Regions from separate parts of the Exiguobacterium acetylicum genome, predicted to be linked through region 2. Evidence: a T-box and tRNA genes for the amino acid it is inferred to sense, from the RefSeq annotation. Region 2 holds a T-box; the other holds one or more tRNA genes.
What was found. A T-box is a leader RNA that pairs with one kind of tRNA and senses whether it is charged. The one in region 2 lies ahead of ileS (isoleucine--tRNA ligase), so its partner is inferred to be a tRNA-Ile.
Positions count from the first base shown of each region.

Region 1 (14,990 bases), 450 kb from region 2:
TGTGATGTGTATTGACAAAGAATGGCGTAAGGATCAAGAATTACGAGTCAAAGCAGCACAATCCCTAGCCCAAGCTAATATCGAAACGGATTTTCATCTAGTTTATCAATTACAATACGATGTTCAATCAGAGCGATTTATTGGTCTTGAGGCCTTAGTTCGCTGGAAGACCCCGTTACAAGGAGCTGATCGACCATCCGTATTCATTCCGATTGCTGAAAAAAGTGATTTAATCATTCGTCTAGGAGAATGGATTTTTGAGGAAAGCTGTAAGACGCGCAAAGCATTGGTCGATCTTGTTCCAGACGAGTTTACGTTATCTGTCAACGTATCACCACGCCAGTTGACGAGTGAGTCGTTCATGCCTTTCATCGAACGAACGCTACTGAAGTATGCCTTAAAACCGCAACAGATTAAAATTGAAATCACCGAGAGTCAGTCACTTGATTTTGAGAGCCAATCGATTCATCGAGCGCTCAAACGAATCAAAACGCTCGATTTCCCGTTGTCACTTGATGATTTCGGAACCGGTCATGCGTCCTATCATGTTCTCGAGCGTTTGTTACCGTTACGTCAATTAAAGATTCCAAAGCAATTCATCGAACAAATCGGTGAATCGGAGAAACGACAATCCATTCTCGAGTCGATTTTTCAACTGAGCCAGTCGATGCATGTCGAATGTATCGTCGAAGGAGTTGAGACAGGAGAAGAAGTACGCATTGCCAAGGAAATCGGTATTCATCTATTCCAAGGTTATTTCTTCGCTAAACCGGTACCACTTGAAGAAATCATCTGTCTACTGCAAAAGACGAATGAAGGAACGGTCCGTTGACCAACAAAAGCCACTTCAGTCCGAATCGCTCGGAGGAGAAGTGGCTTTTTAGTATTCATTTCGATCGATACAGGCGATACTGATTTCTTCCTTGCGCTTTTGCTTCGTACAAAGCACTATCCGCTTGCTTAAATACTGTTTCAGCTGGTTGTTGATGAGCGTAAGCAATTCCTGCGGATACCGTAATGGATACGGCATGATCTTGCATGACGAACGGTGTTTGCTGAACGGCTGTTACGATTGTTTCAGCTAGGACGACAGGAGGATGCAGTTCAATGTCTGGAACGATGACGATGAATTCTTCACCACCATATCGACCGACCGTAACGGGTGCCGGACAATGTTCGTTCAATAAGATTGAAAAGTGGCGCAAGACAGCGTCTCCGATTGCGTGACCATGTGTATCATTTACATTCTTAAAGTGATCCAAATCAAACAAGATGACTCCCCAAGAATCTTTACTCCTTTCGAGCGTCGTGACTTTTTCTAAAATGACATGGCGATTCGCGAGCCGCGTCAATTGATCGGTCGAAGCAAGGTAGGATTGATAAGAATAAAGAACGAAATGCTGCTGAAGGAGTGAAGACAAACGATAAAACAAAAGAGCTCCACCAATCGTTAAAATGAAATAAGGAATATAAATCGTTCCCCAGGCATCTGCTGGGGAGTTACTCATAATCAATCGCGAGAGTACGAGTAGGGAACCGACCGTGACGATTGCAGAAAAGAAGTACCCTTGCCTTTTGATGAATCGACGACAAATAAAAGAAAGTACTAGAAATCCAAGTAGTGTGATGACGGAACTAAATAGAGCACTTAGTGAATCTCCGCTATCAATCACGAATCGGTAGATCAAGAGCATCAGCCCTGTCACGGCAATACTGATATTACCACCGAACAAAGCGGACAAAGCGAGAGGTAATAACCGTAAATCAATCAATGCTCCATTTAAGTCGATTGCATTATGCATAAGTAGAATGCCAGTCATACCATTGGAAAGTCCGAAATAGAGACGAGTAGATATTTTTGAGTCAGGTTGAATTGGTAAACGATCACGAAGTAGGTAAAAGGTGAACGTAGAAACGAGAAAAATAATACAGATATTAATAAAAAAGATATTCACTGTCGCAAGCATCATGAAGCCCTTCCTATATCAAAGTTTCAATCTATCGTCATTGTACGATATCGAGTCATGCAATGACATGAAAATGGAAAAAACAGCCTAATCGGCTGTTTTAACGAATCGGTGCAAATTTTTGAATCTCTTGAACGGCTTCATTCCATGAAGCGACACGAATGACATTATTCGGTACAGCTTTACGGTTATAAGGTGCGTCGAACAAGATTACAGGAATAGATGTGTCTTCTGCGATTTGCACAGCATTCTCTAATCGATCTTCCATGAATAAATCGAGTGATAAATCACGGACGACTTGTACTTTGTCGTGTGATCCCGTCATGATCAAAGAATCAAGAGGAAGTTCGTGTTGTTTGATCCACTCTTCTGTTACAGGACGAACAAGCTCCGATCGTGCTGTTACGTAATGGAGATCATATTGTTTCCGCAAATTCCATAAGTGATGACGAACATGTTCTTGAGGGATGGATTCACGATAAATGCCGGTCTCGTGACCGGAGTTCACCATGTAGTCCCAAAATTCGATTTGATTCATATCGGTATACGTATGCAATTCATACTCGGACGCCTGATTGAAGTCAATCGACGTTCCAAGATGCTTATTCATGTAAGTGAAGCAAGAGGATGGATGTGTGATCGTTCCATCAATGTCGATTCCAATTTTCATTTACAGTCACCAACGTTCTAAAAATTTTTCTTCACTTAGTATAACATAGTCGAAATCGAGATAGGAAAAAAGACTCCTCGCGAGGGAGGAGTCTTCCACTTATGCATGGTTTGCTTTTTCGGCTTCTTTTTCAGCCTGTTTTTCGAGAACGATCGCATCGATTTCTTTCTTCAATTCTTCGACCATCGTTGCTTCCGGTACTTTACGGATGATTTCTCCGTGACGGAATAACAATCCTTCGTTGCGTGCACCAGCGATACCGATATCAGCTTCACGTGCTTCACCAGGACCGTTGACCGCACATCCGAGAACCGCAACTTTGATGTTCGCTTGGATGTTTTCGATATAGTCTTCGATTTCTGCAGCGATCGACATTAAATCGATTTCGATCCGACCACATGTTGGACATGAGATCAATGTCGCTGCGTTCGCTGCGAGACCAAATGATTTCAAGACTTCTTTTGCGACTTTTACTTCTTCGACAGGGTCCGCTGAAAGAGATACACGAACTGTATTTCCGATTCCGCGTGACAAGATCGCGCCAAGTCCCGCTGCTGATTTTAATGAACCAGAGCGAAGTGGACCAGATTCCGTAATCCCGACGTGAAGTGGATAGTCGAATGATTCAGAAGCGAGCTGATACGCTTCAAGCGCCAACTGTACGTCTGATGCCTTAAGCGAGACGATGATATCATGGAAGTCGAGATCTTCGAGAATCTTAATGTGGTGCAACGCACTCTCGACCATACCACGAGCAGTTGGGTAGCCATACTTTTCAAGAATATGCTTTTCAAGTGAACCGGCATTTACCCCAATCCGGATTGGGATATTTTTTGCTTTTGCTGCTGTAACGACGGCTTCGACCTTTTCGCGGCGACCGATGTTACCCGGGTTGATCCGGATTTTATCAACGCCAGCTTCGATTGCCATAAGCGCAAGTTTATAGTTGAAGTGGATGTCTACGACAAGCGGAATGTTAATTCGGCTTTTGATTTCTGCAAGTGCGAGCGCATCACGTTCTTCTGGACAAGCGACGCGGACGATTTGGCAACCAGCTTCTTCAAGGCGTAGGATTTCAGCGACTGTCGCTTCGACGTCGTGTGTTTTAGTTGTCGTCATACTTTGGATGATGACTTCATTATTTCCACCAATGACAAGGTCCCCTACACGAACGGGACGAGTCTTAGAGCGATGGACCATTTTCGGCATATCGAAAATCTCCTTTTGTGGCATACCGCCATATTGTTTATGTTTACCTTTTCTATCATATCGAACTATTCCCTAAAAATCGAGAAACAAGAACGAAAATTGAACATTTACAATTGTTTAATGAAAGAAGGGCGTCCGTCAATCCGTCGGACGCCTGATTTTAATACTCATTGAGGTTTACGTGAAGAACGTGGCTTCGAGGAACGGGCAATCCATAATGGCACTAATGTGTAGACGAAGTGTCCGATTACGAGTATCCCGATTCCGAAGCGAGGATAATCAAGTTGGTATAGAAGCATACCGATTGGGAAAGACCAGAGGTTCGTTGCGACTGTATAAGGAAACGTTTGGCGATATGCCCACGGACGGGGAAGTAACAATCGGACAAACCCTTTTGTTAGATACGCCATAAACAATACGTAAAGTAATACAGCGATTGCGATAAAGATGAAATGAAGGATGAACCAGACGACGATCGGAATGTTTTTTTGTAAAAAGAAGGAATCAATGACCGTCGTCCAAAATGAAATCCAAGCTAATCCACAAAAATAAAGGGAAACATCTGCTAAACGAAGACGCAAAAACGGACGATTTGGAATTAAGGAAGTTTGTAAGTAATTAATCAGTTGACGTAAAAATGACAAGTGAATCACTCTTTCTAATGTTTTATAACAGATTTAAATTATTTGATTTGTGTTTGTAATAAAGGTTTTTTGTGTAATGGTACAGATTAATAAAAGCTTAACAAACGGATATTGAAAAAACTATTTACAAGTTCACTAGACCTTTACATAATGGGGGAGTTGAGAAAATAAACTTTACAAACACATCAATCCACATGAAATAAAGGAGCTGGCAAGATGAACTATGATTTGCAGGAAATGATTTTCACCTTCATCGGTGGACTCGGGATTTTCCTATTCGGTATTAAGTATATGGGAGATGGGCTCCAAAAAACAGCCGGAGACCGATTACGTTACATCCTCGATAAATATACGACGAATCCACTATTAGGTATTTTAGCAGGTATCGTCGTCACGATTTTAATTCAGTCGTCGTCAGGAACGACCGTCATCGTCGTCGGTCTCGTTAGTGCGGGTCTGATGAATTTAAGACAGGCAATCGGAGTCGTCATGGGGGCAAATATCGGAACAACGATTACGGCATTCATCATCGGCTTTAACGTCAAGGAAGCTGCGCTTCCAGCGATCGCAATTGGTGCTTTCTTAATCTTCTTCTTCAATAAAGAACGGGTTCAATACATTGGACAGATTTTCTTTGGCTTCGGTGCATTGTTCTATGGTCTCACATTGATGGGCGACGGAATGGCTCCACTCGAGTCAAGTGTCTGGTTCCGTGAGTTGACTGTATCGATGTCGGATAACCCATTGCTTGGTGTATTCGTCGGAACGATCTTTACTGTTCTCGTCCAATCGTCTTCTGCGACGATCGGTATCTTACAAGAGTTGTATGCTGGTGGCATGATCGATATCAAAGCAGCACTTCCGGTCTTGTTCGGTGATAACATCGGAACGACGATCACAGCAGTACTTGCAGCACTTGGTGCGTCGATTGCAGCTAAACGGACAGCGGCAGCACACGTCATCTTCAATATTATCGGAACGATTTTATTCTTGATTGCTTTACCGATCTTCTCGAATTTCATCGCATGGATCACGGGTACGCTTGATTTAGGTCCAAAGATGCAAATCGCCTTTGCACACGGAACATTCAACGTCGTCAATACGTTGATTCAATGTTGGTTCATTGCACAAATCGCATGGTTGGTACAAAAAATCGTACCGGGAACGGATACGACGATTGATTCAAAACCGCGTCATCTGGATCAAAATATCTTGAACCAATCTTCGGCACTCGCATTAAACCAAGCAAAGCTCGAAGTATTGCGAATGGGAGAATTCTCGAAAGACGCACTTTCAAAAGCACACCGTTACACGCAATCGCATGATAAGAAAGATGTATCGGAATCACAACAGATTGAATATGCAATCAACCATTTAAATACAGAAGTCACGAGTTATCTCGTTAAAGTAGCAGCACATGATTTATCAGAACGTGAATCAAATGAGCACTCGTTACTGATGCACGCTGTAAATGATTTTGAACGAATCGGTGACCATGTCGAAAACATCGTCGAATTGGTCGACTTCCAAATCGTCAACCGAATCCAGTTCACATCAGCTGCGAAGAAAGAGCTTGATGACATGTATGCCTTAACGCAAGAAATCGTCGATTGTGCTGTTCGCGCTGTCGAAGAGGATGATGTTACACGAGCTCGTAAGGTTCTGGAACTCGAAGGAAAACTCGATGCGCTCGAACGGTCATTCCGGAAGCATCACGTCCTTCGTGTTAACGCTGGCGAATGTACGGGACAAGCAGGGATGATCTTCGTCGATCTCTTGTCGAACCTCGAACGAATTGGCGATCACGCTGTTAACATTACGGATCTCGTCCTAGAACAGCGGACGGCTTTAACGAACTAAGTGAAATACGATTTTCTTATAACAGCTGATTTCAAAAAATGAAATCAGCTGTTTATTTTTTTGAAATAGCATATTGACAAGTTTCGCCACATCTCGTAATCTAGTAAGAGTAAGAAACATACATCATGGCGGTGTAGCTCAGCTGGCTAGAGCGTACGGTTCATACCCGTGAGGTCGTGGGTTCGACTCCCTCCGCCGCTACTATTACTTAAGGACCCTTAGCTCAGCTGGTTAGAGCTGACGGCTCATAACCGTCCGGTCGCAGGTTCGAGCCCTGCAGGGTCCATTCAGTAGAACGCTTCTCGTTGAAAAACGGGAAGCGTTTATTTTTGTTCCCCCGGGGAATAGTAAAGATATTGTAATAATATTCATACTATAGTAACTAAGGGAGAGCGAAGAGAGATGGAACGTAACCATACGATGATGCAGTTTTTTGAGTGGCATGTAGAGAATGATGGGAAGCACTGGCAACGCTTGAAAGAGCGGGCGCCTGAATTACGTGCTGCCGGCATCACGTCCGTGTGGATTCCACCGGCGTCAAAAGGTCAATCGGATGAAGATACAGGATATGGCATCTATGACGTCTATGATTTAGGCGAATTTGATCAAAAAGGAACGGTCCGTACGAAATACGGTACGAAAGATGAACTCGTCGAAGCGATCCAGGTTGCTCGTGAGAACGATATCGCTGTTTACGCGGATGTCGTCATGAACCATAAAGCAGCAGCCGATGAACTCGAGACGATCAATGTCGTCGAGGTCCATCCAGAAGATCGTTCGAAAGAAATTTCAGAAGAGTTTGAAATCGAAGCTTGGACGAAGTTTACGTTCCCAGGACGTAACGGAAAATATTCAGATTTCATCTGGACACATGAATTTTTCAATGGAACGGATTTTGATGCCCGTGAAGAAAAGACGGGTGTCTTTAAAATTTCCGGTAAAAATAAAGATTGGAATGATCAAGTCGATGATGAATTCGGAAACTATGACTATTTGATGTTCGCGAACATCGATTATAATCACCCGGAAGTCCGAGAAGAAATGATCCGCTGGGGACATTGGTTCCAAGAAACAATTGATTGCCAAGGTTTCCGACTCGATGCCATCAAACATATCAACTATGAATTCGTTCATGAATTCGCAAAATCAATGATTGAAAAAAGTGAAGGTGATTTCTATATGGTCGGCGAGTTCTGGAAATCAGATCTCGATGATTGTCGTCATTTCCTCGATAGCGTCGACTATACGATCGATTTGTTCGATGTTCCGCTTCATTACAAGTTCCATGAAGCTTCGAAGCAGGGACAAGACTTTGATATGACGACGTTGTTTGCGGACACCCTTGTCGAATCACACCCGACGAATGCCGTCACGTTCGTCGACAATCACGATTCTCAACCGGGGGAATCACTTGAGTCGTGGGTGGATGACTGGTTCAAACAACACGCTTACGCGGCGATTTTACTTCGTAAAGACGGTTACCCATGTGTCTTCTACGGTGACTATTATGGAGTGCAAGGACCACATCCGGTAGAAGGAAAAAAAGAAATGATCGATGCTTTACTCTATGCACGGTATCACAAAGCATATGGTGAGCAAGAAGATTATCTCGATGATCCTCATTGTGTCGGTTGGGTTCGCCGTGGAGTTGAGGAAATCGAGAACTCTGGCTGTGCGGTCTTATTGTCGAATGCCGATATGTGTGAAAAACGGATGTTCGTCGGTGAAGAACGTGCAGGTCAAGAATGGTTCGACTATACGAACCATCAAGATCACCCTGTCGTGATCGACGATGAAGGATTTGGTGTCTTCCCGGTTCCAGGTGGTGGTGTCTCAGTTTTTGCTCCGCGAGAAGTCGAGTAAATCCGAGGGTCTTGACTTGCGTCAACACAGGTTCTTTTGCTAGTCTTAAAGGGTATTGAAGTTTTCGAAAATAGCACAAAGGGGGACATGAACATGTCAAAATTTGAATTACCAGAACTCGGCTACGCTTATGATGCGCTTGAGCCACATATCGATGCTCGTACGATGGAGATTCACCACACGAAACACCACAACACGTATGTCACGAACGTGAATGCGGCGCTTGAGGGTACAGAACATGAAGGAAAGTCACTTGAAGAACTTCTTCAAAACTTGGATGCTCTCCCAGCAAACATTCAAACTGCAGTCCGTAACAACGGTGGCGGTCATTGGAACCACTCATTCTTCTGGAAACTGTTGAAGAAGAACGACGGTGCTGCTCCAACAGGCGAACTCGCGACAGCAATCGACGAAGCATTCGGATCATTCGATGCATTCAAAGATGCGTTCGCAAAAGCAGCAACAACTCGTTTTGGTTCAGGTTGGGCTTGGTTAATCGTTGACGGTGGAAAATTGGCGGTCGTTTCGACACCAAACCAAGATACACCAGTCATGGAAGGCAAAACACCAATCCTCGGTCTTGATGTTTGGGAACATGCATACTATCTTAACTATCAAAACCGTCGTCCTGATTACATCAATGCGTTCTTCAACGTCGTTGATTGGGATCACGTAGCGAAGCTTTACGCTGACGCGAAGTAATGTGAAAACGAGCGTGTCGTTCAATTGTGAACGATACGCTTTTTTTAATGCGGAAAATGATGGGATAGGTTGTTATGGAAAGTTTCCTTCTATATAATGAAACAAGATGACTTTTGAACGATAGGGGAGTACGCCATGGCTAAACGAATCACCGTACGAGGAAGACGGCGTAATCATCTGCCGCTTCGTCTGAATTTAATGTTCTTCGTCGTTTTTTTATTGTTTGCGATTTTGATTTTCCGTTTAGGAGTCGTGCAAATCGTCAATGGTGAGAAAATTTCGCGGGAAGTTCAAAAAACAGAAATGATCGCATCAAAATATGAAGTGCCACGCGGAAAGATTTATGACCGGGATGGTCGTCTTTTGGTTGATACGATTTCTAAATACTCCATCGTCTACCGTCGAGCACAAACGACGAAAGTCGATGAACGCATTGAGATTGCACAACGCCTTGCGGCAATCATTGATTTGCCTAAAAAAGATTGGAAAGTCACAGAACGTGATATTAAGGACTTCTGGATCGCGACAAACACGAAAGAGTCTGATCGTCGTTATCAAGAAGCCGTCAAACAGAAATATCCTTCAGCAGAAGCACAAAGTAAACTATCAATCGCAGAACAGGATCAAATCCGATTAGATGCGATTACGAAAGACGATATCGATTATGACGATCAAACGATGGAAGTCATTGCGATCAAACACAACATGGAAGTCGGATATGCGCTTGATCCACAACTCGTCAAACTCGGTGCTTCCGCAAAAGAGATGGCGATCATCGATGAAAATCTAGAAGATTTAAAAGGTATATCGGTGGAACCGTTCTATGAGCGTTCTTATCCATATGAAGGAACACTTCGAAACATCTTCGGGAAGTATTCGAAGATTCCAGCAGAACAACAAGCGGAGTTCAAAGCAAAAGGTTACAGCTTGAATGACCGTGTCGGAACATCATTCCTTGAACAACAGTATGAGGATCTTCTGCGCGGGAAACCCGCGTACGATGTGTATGAGACGTTCAATGGAGAGCCGGTCGGTGATCCAAAACGCGAAGAAGGCGAGTCCGGTAAAGATCTCGTTCTGACCGTGGATGCAGAGTACAACAAACAAGTCGACCAAATCATGCAACAAGCGATTAAAATGGGGCGTGGCATGGGTAGTCGTTATCTAAAAGAAGGTTACGCCGTCGTCATGAACCCACAGACTGGTGAGATTCTTGCGATGTCTGGTCAAAAGCTGGATCCAGCAACCGGTAAGTTTTCGGATGTCGCAATCAATAACGTGTTGACGTCCCTTCAGATCGGTTCGACGATCAAAGGTGCAACGGTTGCGATGGGACTCGAGGAGGGCGTCATCCGTCAAAACGAAGTCATCAATGATGCGCCGATCACAATCGGGGGAACGAAAAAAGCATCGTACGTCAATATGGGAGCAATCACGGACTTGACGGCACTTGAGCGTTCATCAAACGTTTATATGTTCAACATTGCGATGCGGATGGCGAAGTACCCAAGTAACGGTATTGCCGGAGCGAGTGTAGACGGAGCAGCTGCCATCATGCAGAATTACTATAGCCAATTCGGTCTTGGGGTGACGACAGGTGTTGATTTGCCATACGAAGCAAAAGGTGTTCAAGGGACACCTGACCGTGTCACGCTACTCATGGACCGAGTCATCGGACAGTATGATGCTTTTACACCGCTACAAGTCGCACAGTATATTTCAACACTTGCCAACGGTGGCTATCGTGTTCAGCCGCACTTCTTAAAAGAAGTTCTCGCGTCGAATTCGATTGAAAAAGGAACGAAACAAGTTGATTATAGCTTTAAGACGAATTACCTGAATCGGATTGAAGTCAGTCAAGATAACATTGATCATGTCCGAGAAGGATTGCATCGTGTCGTCAAGGGAGAACGTGGTACAGCAAAAATCATCGCACAAACCGGTATTGATGCAGCTGCGAAAACAGGTACAGCGCAGGTCAGTGTCTATGGTGATGATGGGATCGCCTTACGTGACGGAAGTGGTCAACCGGTTCGTTCATTGAACTCGAACCTTGTTGGCTGGGCACCGTACGATAATCCAGAGATGGCATGGGCCGTGTTCCTTCCTTATATGGAACAAGAAACCGTCAACTCAAAAATCGGTCACGATCTTGTCAAAGCGTACTTTAATGTCAAAGATATCCCGTGGCAAACTAAGCCAAATTAACTAGATGAAAAACGAGAGTGAGCAATCACTCTCGTTTTTTTGTTTGCATTGACCTTTTTTTCTAATGGATTTCGAATTGTAAACACTAAAAAACACGCCTTTACAATTCTTTTACGTTGGATTCATTTCGTTTTAATAGTTCATCCGTAGTATAAGTCTTGTAAGGAAAACGGATAAAAAGTCGTAGCATCGTCAGCGACATACTTTCGAGGAGGAAAATTAATCATGTCTTGGATGAAAAAAACAGCACTCATCACAACGGTAGCATCAATCGCAGTAGTGGGGGCAGCATGTGGTAACGATAAAGGCGGTTCTGCTAGTTCATCTGATTTAAAAGGAAAAATCGCAATCGACGGTTCTTCTACTGTCTTCCCGATCATGGAAGCTGTCGGTGAAGAATATTCAATGGAACAACCTGACGTAGATGTCACAGTCGGTGTCTCTGGTACAGGTGGCGGATTCAAACGCTTCGTCGTTGGTGAAACAGATCTTTCGAATGCGTCGCGTGAAATTAAAGAAGAAGAAGCAGCTGAAGCGAAAAAGAACAATATTGAATTCACAAAAATGGCACTCGCATATGACGGTTTGACTGTCGCAGTCAGCAAAGAAAATACATGGGTAAAAGAGCTCACAATGGAGCAACTCGAGAAAATCTGGCTCGACCCGAACATCAAGACTTGGAAAGATGTCGATTCTTCTTATCCGGCTGAACCACTTAAATTCTTCAGCCCAGGGAAAGATTCAGGAACATTCGACTTCTTCTCTGAGGAAGTACTTGAGAAAAAAGATATGCGTAAAGATGTTCAATTATCAGAAGACGATAACGTTCTCGTCAAAGGTGTTGAAGGAACGAAAGGCGCAATCGGATACTTCGGTTATGCGTACTACGCTGAGAATAAAGATAAGTTGAAGGAAGTACCACTTTCTGCTGAAGGAAAAGACGCAGTCGATCCAACACCAGAAACGATCAAAGATCTTTCTTATCCACTATCACGTGAAATCTACACGTACATCAATAACAAATCGATGAAAGACAAAAAACAAGTCGCTGACTTCGTTCAGTTCACGAACGAAAACGCTGGTGATCTTGCTGAAGAAGTCGGATATATCAAAATGCCGCAAGATCGTTACGATGAAAACGCAAAAGCAATTGAAGACGCAATGAAATAAATCATCGAGTCATGAGGATGGCCCAACCGGGGAAGTCTGTACCGGTTGGGTCCCGTTCTCATGTCAAGAAGGAGTAGGGAGTGAAGAAGGATGAGTTCAACACAAAATAAATCGGTTCGCGAGCTGATTCAACAGAACCGACAGCAAAAATATAGTATGAAAAACGTCATGGAACGCGTCATGCCAATCGTGTTATTCCTTTGTGCGTTCGTCTCGGTCGTTACGACCATCGGCATCATTCTCACGTTAGTCATTGAAACAGAGCACTTCTTCGAAGTCGTTCCGTTCAAGGAATTCTTCGGCAGTACGAGCTGGTATCCACTCAACTCACAACCAGAGTATGGAATTTGGCCACTTGTCGTCGGGACGCTTGAGATTACCGTGATTGCGATGCTAGTTGCCGTGCCGATCGGTCTCACATCAGCGATTTATTTAAGTGAGTACGCGTCAGACCGCGCACGCCGTATCTTAAAACCAATTCTTGAAGTGTTAGCAGGTGTTCCAACAATCGTCTTCGGATTCTTCGCGTTGACGTTCGTTACACCATTACTCGTAAAATTGATTCCAGGAATTCAAATTTACAATGCGCTTAGCCCAGGGATTGTCGTCGGAATCATGATCATTCCGATGATCGCTTCGATTTCTGAGGATGCGATGAGCTCTGTCCCGAAAAAGATTCGTGATGGTGCGCTTGCACTCGGTTCGACACGTCTTGAAGTTGCATTGAAAGTCGTCGTTCCAGCTGCTTTATCAGGTATCATTGCATCGATCGTACTCGGTATGTCACGGGCAATCGGTGAGACGATGATCGTAACAATCGCTGGTGGTTCGAATCCGACAGCTGCGATCGATCCACTCGAGCCAGTCCAAACGATGACAGCGTATATCGTTCAGGTCGCCTTAGGTGATGCTGGATTTGGAACTGTCGAATATTACAGTATCTATGCGGTTGGTACACTCTTGTTCGTCTTCACATTAGTGATGAACTTACTTGCGAACTGGATCACACGCCGCTTCAGAGAGGAGTACTAAGATGGCCTTACCAGAAAAGCAACCTGTCTCAAAGAAATTCATTGATCCGGTCGCGGTGAAGAAATCCATTAGCCAGCGACTCGTCGTCAACAACGTCACAAAAGTCATTTTCCTTGCTGGACTGTTCTTCGGTCTCGTCGTCTTAGGTATTCTCTTGTTCGGCGTCATCCGTGACGGTGCATCATGGTTATCACTTGAGTTTCTACAAAATGCACCATCACGCCGTTCGGAACGTGCCGGGATTTATCCGGCGTTAATGGGCTCCATCTTCTTGATGCTCCTCATCATCCCGATGATTTTCATCATTGGTGTCGGGGCAGCGATTTACCTAGAAGAGTACGCGAAAAAGAGTCGGATGACTTCATTCATCGAAGTCAACATCTCAAACCTTGCTGGTGTTCCGTCAATCGTCTTCGGTTTACTTGGTTTGACGTTCTTCGTACGTAACATGGGCTTCGGTTCAACATTGATTGCAGGAGCATTGACACTCGCGTTGATGAGTCTTCCGGTCGTCATTGTCTCGTCCCAAGAGGCAATCCGTGCCGTTCCACAAGCGATGCGTCATGCATCACTTGCACTCGGTGCTTCGAAATGGCAAACAACGTTCAAAGTCGTTCTTCCGGCGTCACTACCGGGTGTCATCACTGGGATCATCTTGGCTGTATCTCGAGCGATTGGTGAGACAGCACCACTCATCATGGTCGGAGCTGCGATTTTCATTGCTCGTGCGCCAGAAAGTATTTTCTCAGAGTTCACAGCATTACCGATTCAAATCTACAACTGGACAAGTCGTCCACAAGCGGACTTCCAAGGACTTGCAGCAGCAGGCATCATCGTCTTAATGGTTATCCTCTTGACGATGAACTCACTTGCAATCTGGATCCGGAACCGATTCTCAAAACGCTACTAATCGAACGAGATAGATAGAAGGGATTTCTTTTAAGGAGGAAGACAGATGATGGATACGAAGCTGAATACGAAATCAGTCGTTACAGAAGGGACAGAGCGTATGAATCAACCAGTAGCAGCACGTGAGAGCGTCTATAACGTCAAAGACTTAAACTTATGGTACGGTGACGATCATGCGCTGAAAGATGTCAATCTCGACATTAAGAAAAATGAAGTCACGGCAATCATTGGACCGTCTGGCTGCGGGAAATCGACATTCATCAAAACATTGAATCGAATGGTCGAACTCGTTCCGATCGTACGGACGAATGGTGCAATCGAGTATCACGGACGTAATATCTTTGATAAAGAATACGGTGTCGAAGAATTACGGACATCGGTCGGAATGGTCTTCCAGCAACCGAACCCATTTCCAAAATCAATTTATGACAACATCGCTTATGGTCCTCGTGTCCACGGTGTTAAAAACAAAAAAATCCTCGACGAGATCGTCGAACGTAGTTTACGCCGTGCAGCGATCTGGGATGAAGTCAAAGATCGTTTGAACGAAAATGCCTATGGTCTTTCTGGTGGTCAGCAACAACGTCTTTGTATCGCGCGTTGTCTTGCAATCGAGCCAGATGTCATCTTGATGGATGAGCCGACATCGGCACTTGACCCGATTTCTACATTAAAAGTAGAAGAACTCGTCCAAGAGTTGAAATCAGACTACTCGATCATCATCGTGACACACAACATGCAACAGGCTGCACGTGT
Region 1 is NZ_CP082333.1:910,092-925,081, forward strand. It holds gene K7G97_RS04665 (GGDEF domain-containing phosphodiesterase) at 1-832, shown strand, start outside; gene K7G97_RS04670 (GGDEF domain-containing protein) at 888-1,970, opposite strand; gene K7G97_RS04675 (5' nucleotidase, NT5C type) at 2,068-2,637, opposite strand; gene ispG (flavodoxin-dependent (E)-4-hydroxy-3-methylbut-2-enyl-diphosphate synthase) at 2,737-3,846, opposite strand; gene K7G97_RS04685 (hypothetical protein) at 4,014-4,499, opposite strand; gene K7G97_RS04690 (Na/Pi cotransporter family protein) at 4,707-6,350, shown strand; tRNA gene K7G97_RS04695 (tRNA-Met) at 6,478-6,551, shown strand; tRNA gene K7G97_RS04700 (tRNA-Ile) at 6,563-6,636, shown strand; gene K7G97_RS04705 (alpha-amylase) at 6,753-8,213, shown strand; gene K7G97_RS04710 (superoxide dismutase) at 8,307-8,915, shown strand; gene K7G97_RS04715 (peptidoglycan D,D-transpeptidase FtsI family protein) at 9,051-11,123, shown strand; gene K7G97_RS04720 (PstS family phosphate ABC transporter substrate-binding protein) at 11,349-12,293, shown strand; gene pstC (phosphate ABC transporter permease subunit PstC) at 12,384-13,325, shown strand; gene pstA (phosphate ABC transporter permease PstA) at 13,327-14,235, shown strand; gene pstB (phosphate ABC transporter ATP-binding protein PstB) at 14,335-14,990, shown strand, end outside.
Region 1: it encodes a tRNA-Ile, which carries the amino acid that the T-box ahead of ileS (isoleucine--tRNA ligase) is inferred to sense. The anticodon was not compared.

Region 2 (14,990 bases):
TTAAGCGTCTGCGTCCGTGACGGATAATGCTGTTGCGCGAACGGCATCGCTCCGCTATCAAACCAGACATCGATGACTTCTGGTGTCCGGTGCATCACTCCCTGACACGTCGGACACGAGACCGATAACGCATCGACGTATGGTTTATGCAACTCGACGGATTCCGTCGATGTCGTCCGGTGCAACAAGTCAGCCTTGTTTTTTGGAACGAACGTCGTGTCACACGCTTCACACTCCCAGACGTTCAGTGGTGTACCCCAATAGCGATTGCGACTGATGTTCCAGTCGACGAGTTGCTCGAGGAACTTCCCGAACCGCCCTTCCTTGACGTGATCGGGATACCACGTCACAGACGCATTGTTCGCAAGGAGTTGTTCCTTGACGGCCGTCGTCTCGATGAACCAGTTGTCTTGTGCGTAATAGAGCAGTGGCGAGTCACATCGCCAACAATGCGGATAGCTGTGCGTATAGCGTTTTTTCGCAAACAAGCGTCCCCGTTCAGCGAGCAGCTGGATGATCGCGACGTCTGACTCTTTGACGAATCGACCAACGAGTGGTGGAACGGCGTCCGTGTAACACCCAGCAGCATCGACGACATTAACGAATGACAGACCGTTTTCCCGGACGACCCGGTAATCTTCTTCCCCGTACGCTGGAGCAAGGTGGACAAGTCCTGTTCCGCTCGTCGCTTGAACGAAGGACGCCCCGACGACCATGTGACCGTTCTCTGGCGTCACGAAATCAAACGGTGGTTCATAACGCAAGCCGACGAGTTCCGCACCAAGCTGTTCGGATACGACCTCGACGGATTCTGAGAACAGTTCAGCGACTAACGCTTTTGCGACAATGAATCGCTCTCCTTCAAACGCTACCGTGACGTACGTCAATTCCGGATGAACCGCCACCGCGACGTTTGCCGGTAACGTCCAAGGTGTCGTCGTCCACGCAAGTAGAAACGTCTGCTCCATACCGACGATCGGAAGTTTGACCGTAGCCGATAAGTCCGTCACGTCCTGATAGCCTTGCGCGACTTCATGGGAACTGAGTGACGTCTGACAGCTCGGACAATACGGTGATACACGATGTCCCTTCGTCAACCAGCCTTTGTCATGGATCGTCCCAAGGATATGCCAGACGCTTTCGATATACTCGTCCTCCATCGTCACGTAAGGGTCATCCATGTCGACCCAGTAGCCGAGTTTTTCCGTGAAGACACGCCACTGTGTTTCATAGGAGAAGACACTTTCCTTACAGCGGGCGATGAATGCTTCAACACCATAGTCTTCGATCGCTTGTTTGCCGGAGATGCCGAGTTGTTTCTCGACCCCGAGTTCGACCGGTAGTCCATGTGTATCCCAGCCAGCTTTTCGTTCGACCCGGAATCCTTGCATCGTCTTATAACGGGCGACGGTATCCTTGACGGTTCGTCCGAGTGCATGACCGACGTGGGGTAAGCCGTTCGCAGTCGGCGGTCCTTCGTAGAATACGAATTCCGCTTCCGTGCGTTGTTCAATCGATCGTGCGAAGACTTGGTCTTGTTTCCATCTGTTGCGGACACGCGCTTCGCGTTGTTGTAAGGTTTCTGCTTGGTTTTGTGACGTCATCTCTTGTTCGCTCCTTTGTCGGTAACTAAGAGAATACAAAAAAGTCCGCCCCCTTTGACAGGGACGGACTTCACCGCGATACCACCCATATTCCGCCGAGAATGCTTATTCTCGACAGCACTTAGTTGCACACTATCATGCGCATTCCATGTAACGGTGGACACCCGGTCACGCTTACTGAATGGTTCAGCGTGACTTCTCAGAGAGGATCTTCATGATTGATCTGGCTACCGGCTCTCAGCAATCCCGGTTTTCTGTAAGGCAGAGGGACAATCATTACTCTTTCTCGTCAACGAAATGATATGCTCTTGTTGTGGAGAATCTTACCACATGACTTAAAGACTGCACAACAGCTTTTTACATTTTCTTGCAAAGGGGTTTTTTGAATGTTACATACTTTCCCAACGCTTAAAACGAACCGCCTCGTCTTACGCGAAGTGTTACCCGAAGATGCTACGAGTGTCCTCGCCTATTTATCAGACGAACAAGTCGTCAAACAGATGGGACTCGACGCCTTTCAATCGGAAACAGACGCGCTCGAAGAGATTGATTGGTACGCTTCGATTCGTCGCGATGGCACGGGCATCCGGTTCGGGATCACGTTACAAGAAAACGATGTCATCATCGGCAGTTGCGGATTCTTAAATCAGTCGGCACGCCATCAGCGGGCAGAACTCGGGTTTGAGTTGAGTCCAGCTCATCAGGGACAGGGCATCGCGAAAGAAGCCGCACTTGCGGTCATCGCATATGGGTTTGAGGAGCTCTCTTTAAATCGTATCGAAGCACTTGTCTTACCAGCAAATACTGCTTCACACCAATTGCTTGAACGGCTTGGTTTTCAGCGCGAAGGGTTGCTTCGTCAATATGAAAACTCGCGTGGTCAGTTCGATGATTTGTATATGTACTCGATTTTGCGGAGTGAGTGGTCTGTCTTAAAAAGATAATCTGTGAAATATCAAAAGTCGTTTAGATGGGTGAATCCGTCTAAACGACTTTTATACCGTTTTATCGATAAGATCTTGCTTTTAAAAATTCTATGATCGGCAACAGTGTCAGTCCGATCGCGAACAAGACGATCAATAACAGATTCGCTGATTCATGCAAAAAGTAATCGAGACAGATGAATCCAAAAATCAGGACAATCAGGATTTTGTAGCTAACGAGCCCGCTTTCCGTCGTAATCTTTTTGCCGAGTTCATCTTCTGGCACAGGACGCTCGTCTTCTTTTGATCGCGCCCACGTAAAATACGAGAAGAACATGATCATCAGAATAGCCAATTGCACGATGGAGAAGAACGTTACGTTGTTTTCGATGATCATACTAATGATGGTAAGACTCGCCACTATCACGAGCGTCACTAAAAATAAACCCGTTTTTTTCTTAGACATCCCATTCCTCCTATTCTGAAATGAACAGATGATCGACTTGTGTCTGCAAGACTTTGGCGATATTAAACGCTAATTGTAAAGTCGGATCATACTTGTTGTTTTCAATCGCATTGATCGTCTGCCGACTGACCTGACAGCGGTCAGCCAGTTCTTGTTGCGATAATTTTGCCGCTAGACGTCGCTCTTTGATGTGGTTTCTCATGTTCATTCCTCCACGACGTGTCAAATTCTTTTTACATCTCTACTGTAATGAACTTCCATCCTCATGTCAAAAACATTTGACATGAGGATCATTAAAAAACACGTTCTGATGATCAGAACGTGTCGTATATGATAGCTCAACCTCGTGGTGGAAATGGATCATGTCCGTAAGAATCTTTTTCGCGAATCTGCCCTTCTTTGTTATGAATCACGAGTTCTGTCTTCTGTTTTTTCGCAATGCGACGCCCTTCAGCGATCGCTTCTTTCTGTGTAGCAAATCGTTTGGTTGCTCGAGTCGCACCAGCAGCTTTCACTTGATAGCCACCTTTAGGATGTGGCGTGACATGTTGCTCTCGTTTCATCCAACTCCTCCTCTCATACGTATCAGCTAGATACGTTCACGTCACATTGATGACTATCTTGATGTCCCTGTTTCAACAGTATCTTCGATTGGCAACGTAAACATGTCATCAATCGGAAGGTTGCTTTTTTCGTGCTGACCGCATGTCTTCGTAATTCATTTTCATATACATGTCTTGCCTTGATTCGATGATCAACTTCACTTTCCATCTCAATCCCTCTTCCCTCAACTTATATTTTTTTCTAACTATTATGTGCCCTGAATCATTCTCTACAAATCCTTTTTTAAGAAAATCAATCTTTCCGCAGGCAGTTTCATAAAAATATCGTCAAAAGGTCCTGTTTAATATGTATTTTACCGACCGATAAATGAATTACAGATAGAAAATATGAGTTGAGAGGACTAGTTGAACGTGAAGAACACAACCAAGAACCATTCCATCCGAACGCGCCTTTTAGTAATGATTAGTTTGATTTTGATTGCCTTTTTTGTTTTTAGTAGTCTAGCTTTATACTTCAATACGAAACAAACGGCAGTCTCAACATTGAAAGCGACCGCTGAAAAGGACGCACTGCGCATCAGTAAAACGTTCGATACGGCAGCTTACAGCGAATTTCTACAATCGCCTGTCGCGTCCGAACAATACGAAACGTTACGAACAGAACTCGATACGTTACGAAAGCAAAATGGACTCTTATATACATACACAGCACGCATCGACCAAAATAAGGTTCGATTATTAATCGATGGTTTACCAAAAGATAAGGCTGCGAAAATCAATGCCCCGGCAAGTGGTGCAACCGTTGCCGATATGCAAGACGTCCTAAAGGGCAAAACACATACGACGGACGTGATTGATGATCCAATTTATGGACAGTACATCAGTGTCTACGTTCCGCTGAAGGATGCGACCGGGAAAATCATCGGCATCCTTGGAACCGATATCGCGGCGAAGGAAGTCGATGCCCTGACGACCGATCTATTGCAACAAAACGCTCCGATTTTCATCGGGTTGATGCTCCTACTGTTGACGATAACCCTTATCTTGCTTTACATCGTACTCGGTCGAAAGTTACGTCCGCTCGAGACGTTACAGAAAGTCGCTGCCTTGATTGCCGACGGACGACTGGATCAGGCAAAACAAACGTTGACCGATTTGACGATTGCTTCGAAAGACGAAATCTATGCGCTTGCGATCTCGATTCGTGATATGAACGAGATGCTGCGGACGATGATCGTCGACATCAAACAGACAGCTACCCTCGTCTCGACGACGAGTCAATCGATCGATCAAAGTACGTCGGAAGTACTCGACGGTTCCGAACAAATCGCTCATACGATGTCGGAAATCGCGACCGGGACCGAAAGTCAGACGCAAGTCACGCTTTCATTGAATGATGAGATGAATCGGTTCGCAGCATTGATCGAGACGACGAATCAGTCTGGTGTCGAAATTCAAGGAACGACGGAGCAGATGGCAACACTGACACGAGTCGGACGAGAGCAAATGTCCGCTTCCGTCGAACAGATGCGTCACATTCATCAGCACGTCACGCAATCTGCTGAACAGATTGATCTACTGAAACAGCAATCATCAGATATCCAAACGCTCGTCGGCATCATCCGCGGTATTTCCGAGCAGACGAATCTACTCGCCCTCAATGCCGCGATTGAAGCAGCACGGGCGGGTGAACAAGGGAAAGGATTCGCTGTCGTCGCGACCGAGGTCAAGAATCTTTCAAGCCATGTCGCTAGCAGTGTCAGTGGGATCGCAACGATTGTCACGTCGATCGAAGCCAGTGCGCAGCAGATGCAACATAGCTTTAAAACGACGGTCGAAGCAACAGCAGCCGGTGAACAGATCGTTCTCGATACGGATACGACGTTCGAACGGTTGACGGATCAAGTCACGCACGTCTCAACGGCAACACAGCAGATGACGCAACAGATGGAAGACGTCTTGCAGGCAGAACGTTTCATCCGCAATGCCTTGACGGAAATTGCCGCTGTCGCGGAAGAGCATACGGCGAGTAACGAGGAAGTTGCCGCTGCGTCTGAACAAATGATTGCGACGATCACGACGCTCCATACGCTCGTCGGCGATTTGAACGCACGAACAGAACATTTAGAACAGGAAGCCCGTCGCTTCGAGATTTAATCTTTCATTTGTTCTTTTCTGGTTCTCACTCTATACTGGTGTGAACTTACATATGAAGGAGTCGAACCAGATGTCCCATTATGATGTCATCATCGTCGGTGCCGGATCCATGGGGATGGCAGCCGGCTACTATCTCTCACGAACCGATCAAAACATCTTACTATTAGACGCTCACAATCCACCGCATGATCAAGCGAGCCATCACGGGGAGACTCGGATCATTCGTCATGCCTACGGAGAAGGTGAAGCTTATGTGCCGCTGGCGTTAGCCGCGCAACGCTTATGGTACGAGTTGGAACAGATCAGCGGTCGGAGCCTGTTCCTGAACACCGGAGTCTTAAACGCTGGTCACCGCTCGTCCCATGCGATGCAGACGATCATCAGGAGTGCAGCGCAGTATGATTTACCGCTTGAGATCCTGACGGCTGAAGAAATGAGAACGCGCTGGTCCGGCTTAACGATGCCCGACGAGTATATCGGTTGTTTTGAACCGACGTCCGGTGTGTTGAAGTGCGAGGATTGTATTGAAGCATACCGTGATCTTGCTGTCGCGAACGGTGTCGACATCCGGACGAATGCGAAAGTGACGACGCTTACCGCCCACGCTCATGGTGTGGACGTAACCGTCGGAACAGACACCTATTCAGCTGACGCCTTAATCGTCGCAGCCGGTGCCTGGTCTGGTCCGTTGCTCGAACAGATTGGTCTCTCCTTACCGCTTCGCCCGGTCCGCAAGACGTTCGCCTGGTTCGAAGCAGCGGAAGAGGTATTCAATGACGCGGTGTTCCCTGCCTTCGCCTTTGATACACCCGCCGGTTATTATTACGGTTTTCCAAGTATCGCTCAAGCCGGTCTGAAAATTGGACGCCACGACGGTGGGATTCCCGTTGATCCAAATCAACTACGCCGTCCATTTGGTCAGGAGACGGGTGATCTGGCTGATTTACGACAGTTCACGAACACCTTCATGCCCTCGATCGATACTTTAACTCACGGAAAAACGTGTCTCTATACGATGACGCCAGACGAGGACTTCATCATCGATTTACATCCGGACTATCCGCATATCGCGATTGCCGCCGGCTTTTCCGGTCACGGATTCAAGTTCAGCAGCTTAGTCGGAAAAGTACTCAGTGAATTGATCATGGAACGATCGACGACCGAACCGATCGGACCGTTCGCGATTAAGCGTTTTAAACAATTGAACACATGAAACGATAAAGACCGGCAACGAAAATGCGTTGTCGGTCTTTGCTTGTCAATATTCTAGACGAGCATCATTTAGTGATGACGTGAATACAGTAATGATTTTCTTTGTTTGCTTGACAATTACGTCCTCAAAATCCTCTGTCATGACTTCATAATCACTTCAAAGTTTTTCTCATTAGCGGTGAAAATGAGATTCACCTTAGCGACTTGTCTTTGAATGTCTTTGATTACTTCAGCCACATTCTTTTTGGTTACGGCTTTATAAACGTTGAAATTCATGACGAATGAATAATTGTATGGACTTTATTCCATGTTAAAATCGCCTTTTATTCAGGTTTTTTTTTGATAAATAAAAAAGCACTAACCCGAAGGTCAGTGATTAGAATTATTGTTTTGCATAGATATAAATATTCTTTTTGTAATCATAGTTGAAGAACATGTAGTAATCTGTTTTTCCACTGTGACTCTTGGCTAGATAGTAAATCCAGGAAGCTTTATCAGGGTAAATGTTCTTGCCATTCTTATCAACGTATCCAAACTTTGTTAAATCTTCTGAATAAAGGTGATCAAAAACTCCGAGTCCTTTACCGGAAAGAATTTTATCGATTTGACTAATTGTCATACCATATTTCGGCTTCTTGCCATTGTAGAATTTTTTTGCCGAAGGATTTTCTGGAGAGTAAGCTTTCCATCCAACGTAAAGTTCCTTGTTTTCTTTTTTTGTAAATAAACCTAAACCAATCTTATGAGAATACATACTTTTGCTCTTTTGATCATGTGTATAAAAACCAAATTCATAGTTCTTTCCGGTTTTAGAAATATCACGATAGAAAGGTCTTTTGCTAAAAGTTGTGACTCCATATTCTTTCTTTAGATGCTTTTTGTATGTCTTACCGTAAATCAATTTAGCAGCTTCGATAACCGTCATACCAGGCTTTATTTTCTTGTAGACCTCGTACTCCTTTGATGCTGCACTTGTTGAATTTGGTAACATTAATGTTAATGAAAATAATAATGTTAGCATTACTATTAATGTTATTGTTTTCGCTAACATTTTTGTCAATGTTAATGATTGCTTCTTAGTAACAGGAATGCTCATATTATTTTCCCCTTATTTATAGTTTATATATCTATTTTAACCTTTAAATGGGAATTGAAATGGATGTTTTAATAGATTAGGGGAATAATGTTTGGCTAAATCATTTCGGTCTTTTGATGTGCATATATTATTTTTGCTCTGTATTCGATAAGGCTTTATGCTGCGCTTCCGTCGATTTCCACCAGCCGTTGATGAATAGGACGAGTCCGACGACTAAAGCAATGATTGGGAAGTACATCAAGTGATATTCTTCAAGTGCTTCGCCAGCAAATTCCGGTGATAATTCCACATATGCTCGGAACATCTGAACGATGAAGAATAAGAAAAAGCTTGTAATGAGTGCATATGTACCATAGCGGTAGTTTAAATCTTTCATAAGAAACGCCCCTTTACCAATTAGTGTAATTATAGACTATTCTCTACTCACTTATTATTTCCTCTTTTTGCATTATCATTTTTAAGAATGTTTCTAAAAGCATGATAAGATAGTTTTAGAATCGATTGAGTGAAGGAGTGAAACACGACGTGAACTTTAACTTATTCAAAAATCATGCCCGGTTTAAGATTGCACTTGAATTAATTGATCGCGAAGACGGCTTATCCATCATGCAACTGAATCAACGCTTAACGGATGTACCGCAATCTACCTTATACCGGCAAGTCAATGCGATGATGGACGATCAGTTGTTGAAGGTCGTCGCTGTCCAGCGCGTCGGAAAAGTCGAGGAAAAAATCTATGCCTTAAACACGAGCGGTTACCAGATCAGCGAGGCGGACTGGAACAGTGCATCGTACGACGAAAAAGTGAATTTCGTCTCGTTCTACTTCATGTATGTCTTACAGCAGTACCAGACGTACTTCGAACAGACCGTTCAAACGCAAGGTCAGGACCACTCGACGTTCTCGATCTCGAAACTGCACCTGACGGATGAAACCTTCAATGATTTTCAACAGGACATGCGGGCACTGCTCGAAAAATATCATCACCTGGAGGCAGAAGACCAGGCAACTGAACGGACCGTCTCACTCGTCATCTTGCCCTAAACACGCTCCGTTTCTAGAAGCGTATTTTCACCAAACTGAAACGAGACAACATTGTGAGGGAGAGAAAATAGACCCCATGAAACGGATCAAAGAAAATCTTGATGCAATTGTAAGGGATACGTTAAACATAAAAGCAGAACAGATTCTAAAGATTGGTGAAGGATCTTGGCACTCTGTTTATAGAGTAACTAGGTTAGAGGATCAAGACCTTGTGATTCGTATAAAAAAGAATGAGGCTTATGGGGAGTTGCAACAGATTGATGAACAAGAGCTGACTACAGAGTATGAGTCTACGAAAGCTTACTATTTACATGCCAATACAAGTGACCAAAATGTCTGTCCTGACTTTTATCAGTATTTTATTGAAGATGGCACAGTATTTACAGTAGAAACGTTCATGGGTCGTGGAACAGATTTATTGTTACTCGATCAGAATAAAGCCCATTCTTACGGTACGAAATTAGGACAAATTTTTCATCGTATACACAATCAGAAAACCTCTATTGTTGGTTTCGGGGAACTGCACTGGCAAGGGGAAACTTTACAAGGTAGTGATTTAAGAAACGAGGATGAATTATGGCTGGAAGAAAATGAACACGTCTTAACCGCATTAAATATGCTCATTCACTCTAGTCTTTGCTTTGATAAAGAAAAAGTCGGTCAGCATATTCATGCTTTAATTGAGAATAGACGAACTCAGGTTCAAAACATCTCGCTCGTGAATCAAGATGTAACACCAGAAAATTTAATTTTAACTGATGAACACATTGCAATCATTGACCCGTTTCCAAGATTGGATTTTGATTTAAAATACGCGGCTTACTTTGTTTTTTGTTACAAATTTTTGTTACCATCCTTCTCAAATGCTCCACGATACATAAATCAAGCGTACCAAGAAAAAAGTAATATTCTAAATAACATAGCTGATGGATTTATAAGCGGATATTGTTTTAACGTTGTTGGAGACGAACGCACCATTCAAATTCAACGATTACTGGATGAATATACATTATGGGTATTGCAAGAAGCGTATGAGCACTTCGACATTCTACATCAGCCTCATCTCACTCATAAAACAACGCAACAGATGGGAAATCGAGAAATGATCACTGCTCGGTTACATCTATGCCTCGAAGAATTAGAAAGTCGGTGTACGAAATCAGAGTAGAGACTGTCGCAAACTTTAGTCTCTACAAAGATAAAAAGAATGAGGCTTTACACACCACTCCTACAGGAATAAGCGCATTTTTGCGCTGTCAGAGACAAACAAGACCCGCTTTCCTGCTTGAATGAAGCAGGAAAGCTGGCTTGTGCCTCGCCTGAGGAAAGGGCGTGAGAAAACGAATCATTCTTTTTTTGAGTCAGCCTCTTTATGTATCCCACTTGGTTTCGTCATATGGAAACGAGTGCTGACGTATCGAGTTCTTCACTTTCAATTACGATCGCTGTTAACCCCGTATCCGTCTTCGTTTCGTGCCATTCTCCTTGATTCCAAAACACCGCTTCCCCACGCTGAACATTTATGTAATCATCCGTTTCTCCTCTCACCCATCCTTCACCCTCTACGATTAACAAGAGTTGCGGCACGACCGCCTGGTGATAACCGACCACGCCATCCTTTTCTAAATGGATGTATCCGATATGCGTCACTTTTTCCGTCTGCATGATCCGTGACATCACAAAGTTCGAATCGAATTTTGTGATTTTCTTGCCCATCTCTTTTTTGAATTGATAAATCTGCATATAATCCTCCTCGACATCATGATTCGTTTGATGGTTCGTCTTTCGTCTACACGATTTGATTCAAATCGCATTTGGAAAATTTTGATAAGAGAAGTTTATCACAGCTCTAACTGATTGAGAACTAACGATGATTCGTCTATGGCGTTGACTTTTCTATTTTCATTATTGATAATGGTAATAGAAAAGGAGGGTTTTTATGAACACAGATTTCTCTGCCTTATCACACATCGACTGGGAACGATTCCTGCCCCTATTATTGATTTACATCTTCATCAACCTGATTCTACTTAGCTGCGCCTGTATCGATTGGTTCAGACGGAAGGACCGGATCGCGACACCGACTACTTGGTTATTGATCATTCTCCTCGTCCAGCCGATTGGCTCGATTCTCTACTTCGTCCTCGGAAGGAGGATGACAGCATGATTCAGATTTCTCATCTCCAGCTTTCCCTTCAACGACGTCTTATCCTAGACGATATTTCCTTCACGATTCACGAACATGAATGTCTTGGACTGATTGGTCCGAATGGTGCCGGAAAAACGACACTCTTGAAATGTCTGAGCGGCATGATTGAGAGTGACCGTGGTTCGATCACGATGTCTTCGCGCCCTATCCGTCAACAGCAGCAATCGATCGGCTACTTATCACAACAAACAGATTTCAAGTCTTGGATGACGTGCGAACAATCACTACGTTTTTTCGGTCGCTTGTCAGGTCTCGATCGCGCAACGTTAAATAAGCGGATTCCAGCTGTTCTACATGAAGTTGGACTCCACGACCAACAAACAGAAGTCGTCGAACGCCTGTCCGGCGGCATGCGCCAACGTCTCGGAATCGCCCAAGCGATCTTACATGAACCGACATTTTTGATTCTTGACGAACCAGCTTCCGCCCTAGATCCGAGTGGTCGACATGATATCAATCAATTGATCCTCCGCTTAAAGAAACGGATGACGATCATCGTCTCAACGCACCTGTTAGAAGACGCAAAGACGTGTTGCGATCGCTTCCTCGTCATTAAGCACGGAAAATTGTTAGGTCCACTCGACAATCAACGCAACGTGGATCAATACCGGATTCAAGTCGAGACGCTTACAGCTGCCCCTTCGTTTTCTGCTACACGATTTCCACGAATCGAGATTGATCGAATCAACCCATGCTGCTATCAGTTCTCCGCACAGCAGCCGCTTGATCTCTCACAGTTAGCGATCACTCTGATTCAACAGGGATGGTCGATTGCCTCGATTGCCTATCAACCGATCGGACTCGAGGAACGGTTCCTCGACATGGTGGCAGACGTATGAAGACCTTTTATACGCTGACATGGACCGAGTGGTTGGAAGCATGGAGAGAATGGAAGATCGTTTGGTTACCGCTGTTCTTCATTGCCCTCGGGGTGACACAACCGTTGCTGTTGATGTATATGGATGTCTTGCTCGCACACGTCGGAAACGCGGACGGAATCATCGTTGATCCGAATCGTCCTGCTCCACAACCACTTGACGTCTTCAGCGCAACAATCCATGGGCAATTCAATCAGCTTGGCTTGATCGTCCTGATCATGAGCTTCATGGGACTGCTCGCTTCAGACCGACAAACCGGTATGCAGGATTTCATTCTGACGCGCCCTGTCTCTCGGAATGTCTATCTCCTGTCGAAATGGTTCAGTCACGGGATGATTAGTTTATTCGGGATGCTGATTGGCGCCCTCACGTCCTACTGTTTGACCGTCTATTGGTTCGGATTTCTCTCACCGATGCTTGCACTACGTATCATCCTCGATTTTAGTCTTTGGACGTTATTCGTCGTCAGTCTGACACTACTGATCAGCACTTTCTTGCGACGCGCTGTTCCGATCGGCATCCTGTCGCTCGTCGTTTCCTTGATACTCGTCGCACTACCTTCGCTAATGCCAGACGTATTATTTTTCACGCCTGGCGCGCTACTGTCGCTCCCATCACACACGTCGTTTTTTTCTTCGTTTCATCTGATTGGTGTCGCTTCTTGTCTCGTTTGGATTCTTCTCATACTCGGCTGGTCAGCTCTTCGGTTCCGAAAAACGGCTTATTGATCCTCTTTTACAACAAAAAAGGATAACGGAGCCGTTCAGCCGTCCGTTATCCTTTGTTTGCTTGTGTCTTTCGAATCGTTCGTTGCCTTGGATGCACGGCAAGTTTTGCTTGGCGCATCCGTTCGACGGCAGGATCCGTCGCAGCATCAAATGCAACTAAACTCGGATAATGCCCGACGAGACGTCCCTGCTCCAAAATCGCGAAGCTGTCACAGAGTTGCTCGGCAGCTTTAATGTCATGGGTGATGAAGACATATGTTAGACCGTGTAGCCGCTTCAAGTCAGCTAACAACGCAAGAATCAATCGTTTGTTGACCATATCGAGGCTACTGACTGCTTCGTCTAAAACAATCAGACGTGGTTCAGCAGCAATCGCTCGCGCAATCGCGATCCGCTGGAGTTGCCCGCCACTGAACTGCGCCGGATATTTCGTTAAATCCGTTGCCTTAAGTCCGACTTGTTCAATAAGCGTGACGAGACGCTGTTGCCGTGCTTCACCCTTTAAACGAATGAAGTTATCAAGCGGTTCGGCGATGATATCAGCCGCCGTCAGCTTCGGATTGACAGCAGCAAACGAGTCCTGGAAGACGACTTGGACATCTCCTTGAAACGGTCGTTTTGTCGCGTGGCGATCGACACCGTTGAACCAGATCGTACCGCTTGACGGACGTTCGAGTCCGAGTAACAATCGTCCGAGCGTACTTTTCCCGGCACCACTCGACCCAAGTAGTCCGAGACAGCGTCCCGCTTCAAGCGTCAACGAGACATCATGCAAGACGGTCTGAGCTGGTCGAAACCGGCGTTTATAGACGTGTGAGACTTGATCGATCTGTAGTAAACTCATCCGAACGCCTCCCTTCCTAGATGCTGGGCAAGAAGGGACTGTGTATACGGATGTTGCGGTCGATCGAACAAATCAAAGACATCTGCTTGCTCAACGATCCGTCCTTGCTGCATGACGAGGACATCGTCTGCAAGTTCAGCGATCACACCGAGATCATGTGAGATGAGCAAGATTGCCGTTCCGTAAGTCGCCCGCATCCGTTCGAGTAATTCAAGAACCGTCTTTTGATTAAAGACATCGAGTGCCGTCGTCGGTTCATCGGCAATCAAGACGCTTGGGCGCAGGGCAACAGCTAAGGCGATCATGATCCGTTGTAACATTCCCCCACTCAGTTCGAACGGATAAGCTTTGAGCAACCGGGCAACGTCCGTCAGATTGACTTCTTCGAGTGCCGTCATCGCTTGTTGTTTCGCTTCACGTTTTGAACAACGTGTATGGGTCTGAATCGTCTCGATCATCTGGTGCCCGATCGAGTAGACCGGTGTGAAGGCACTCATCGGATTTTGCATGATGAACGCAATCTCACCGCCCCGAATCGTTCGCACAGCGCGTTCTGATAAGGATTGAATTGATGTTCCGTTCAGTCGAATATCGCCAGTGACGTCTGTTGTCTGTGGATTAAGCAGACGCATCAAGGCGAGACTCGTCACCGTCTTTCCGCAGCCACTCTCTCCGACAAGACCAAGAATCTGTCCAGCTTGCATTGAGAACATCACACCTTCGATCAATGTTACTTGTTGTTTCGTATGGACGGTCAGACCGTCGACAGCTAAGATCGGTTCGATACGGGCACCTCCTCTCATTTCATCGTTTTTGACACACCGAATCGTTCTGCTAACTGTTCTCCTACTAGGTTAAAGCTGATGATGACAAGCATGATCGCAAGTCCCGGATAAATCATCAATTCCGGATTCGTCCGGATGTACGATTTTCCTTCGTGAATCATCGCTCCCCACTCGGCAGTTGGTGACTGAACACCAAGCCCGAGGAACGACATCGCCGAGATATCCATGATCGCCCATCCCATCTCAAGCGTTCCGATGACGAGCAGCGGTGGTAAGATGTTCGGCAGGATGTGCGTCCGAATGATCTTCCACGAAGACGAACCATTGACGCGAGCAGCAGCGATGAACGCTTCCGTCTTCAGCGTCATGACCATTCCGCGGAACATTCGCGCGTAGTAGACCCACTGGACGAGCATCAAGGCGATGATGACCTGCTTGAGACCTGGACCGAAAATACCGACGAGACCGAGGACGAGAATCA
Region 2 is NZ_CP082333.1:1,357,361-1,372,350, reverse strand. It holds gene ileS (isoleucine--tRNA ligase) at 1-1,604, opposite strand, end outside; T-box leader at 1,661-1,906, opposite strand; gene K7G97_RS07020 (GNAT family N-acetyltransferase) at 1,991-2,548, shown strand; gene K7G97_RS07015 (hypothetical protein) at 2,610-2,993, opposite strand; gene K7G97_RS07010 (helix-turn-helix transcriptional regulator) at 3,004-3,195, opposite strand; gene K7G97_RS07005 (DUF2188 domain-containing protein) at 3,332-3,556, opposite strand; gene K7G97_RS07000 (methyl-accepting chemotaxis protein) at 4,016-5,713, shown strand; gene solA (N-methyl-L-tryptophan oxidase) at 5,784-6,926, shown strand; gene K7G97_RS06990 (hypothetical protein) at 7,308-8,021, opposite strand; gene K7G97_RS06985 (hypothetical protein) at 8,149-8,397, opposite strand; gene K7G97_RS06980 (helix-turn-helix domain-containing protein) at 8,547-9,065, shown strand; gene K7G97_RS06975 (hypothetical protein) at 9,142-10,233, shown strand; gene K7G97_RS06970 (cupin domain-containing protein) at 10,458-10,808, opposite strand; gene K7G97_RS06965 (PLDc N-terminal domain-containing protein) at 11,005-11,232, shown strand; gene K7G97_RS06960 (ABC transporter ATP-binding protein) at 11,229-12,113, shown strand; gene K7G97_RS06955 (ABC transporter permease) at 12,110-12,880, shown strand; gene K7G97_RS06950 (ATP-binding cassette domain-containing protein) at 12,927-13,724, opposite strand; gene K7G97_RS06945 (ABC transporter ATP-binding protein) at 13,721-14,527, opposite strand; gene nikC (nickel ABC transporter permease subunit NikC) at 14,524-14,990, opposite strand, start outside.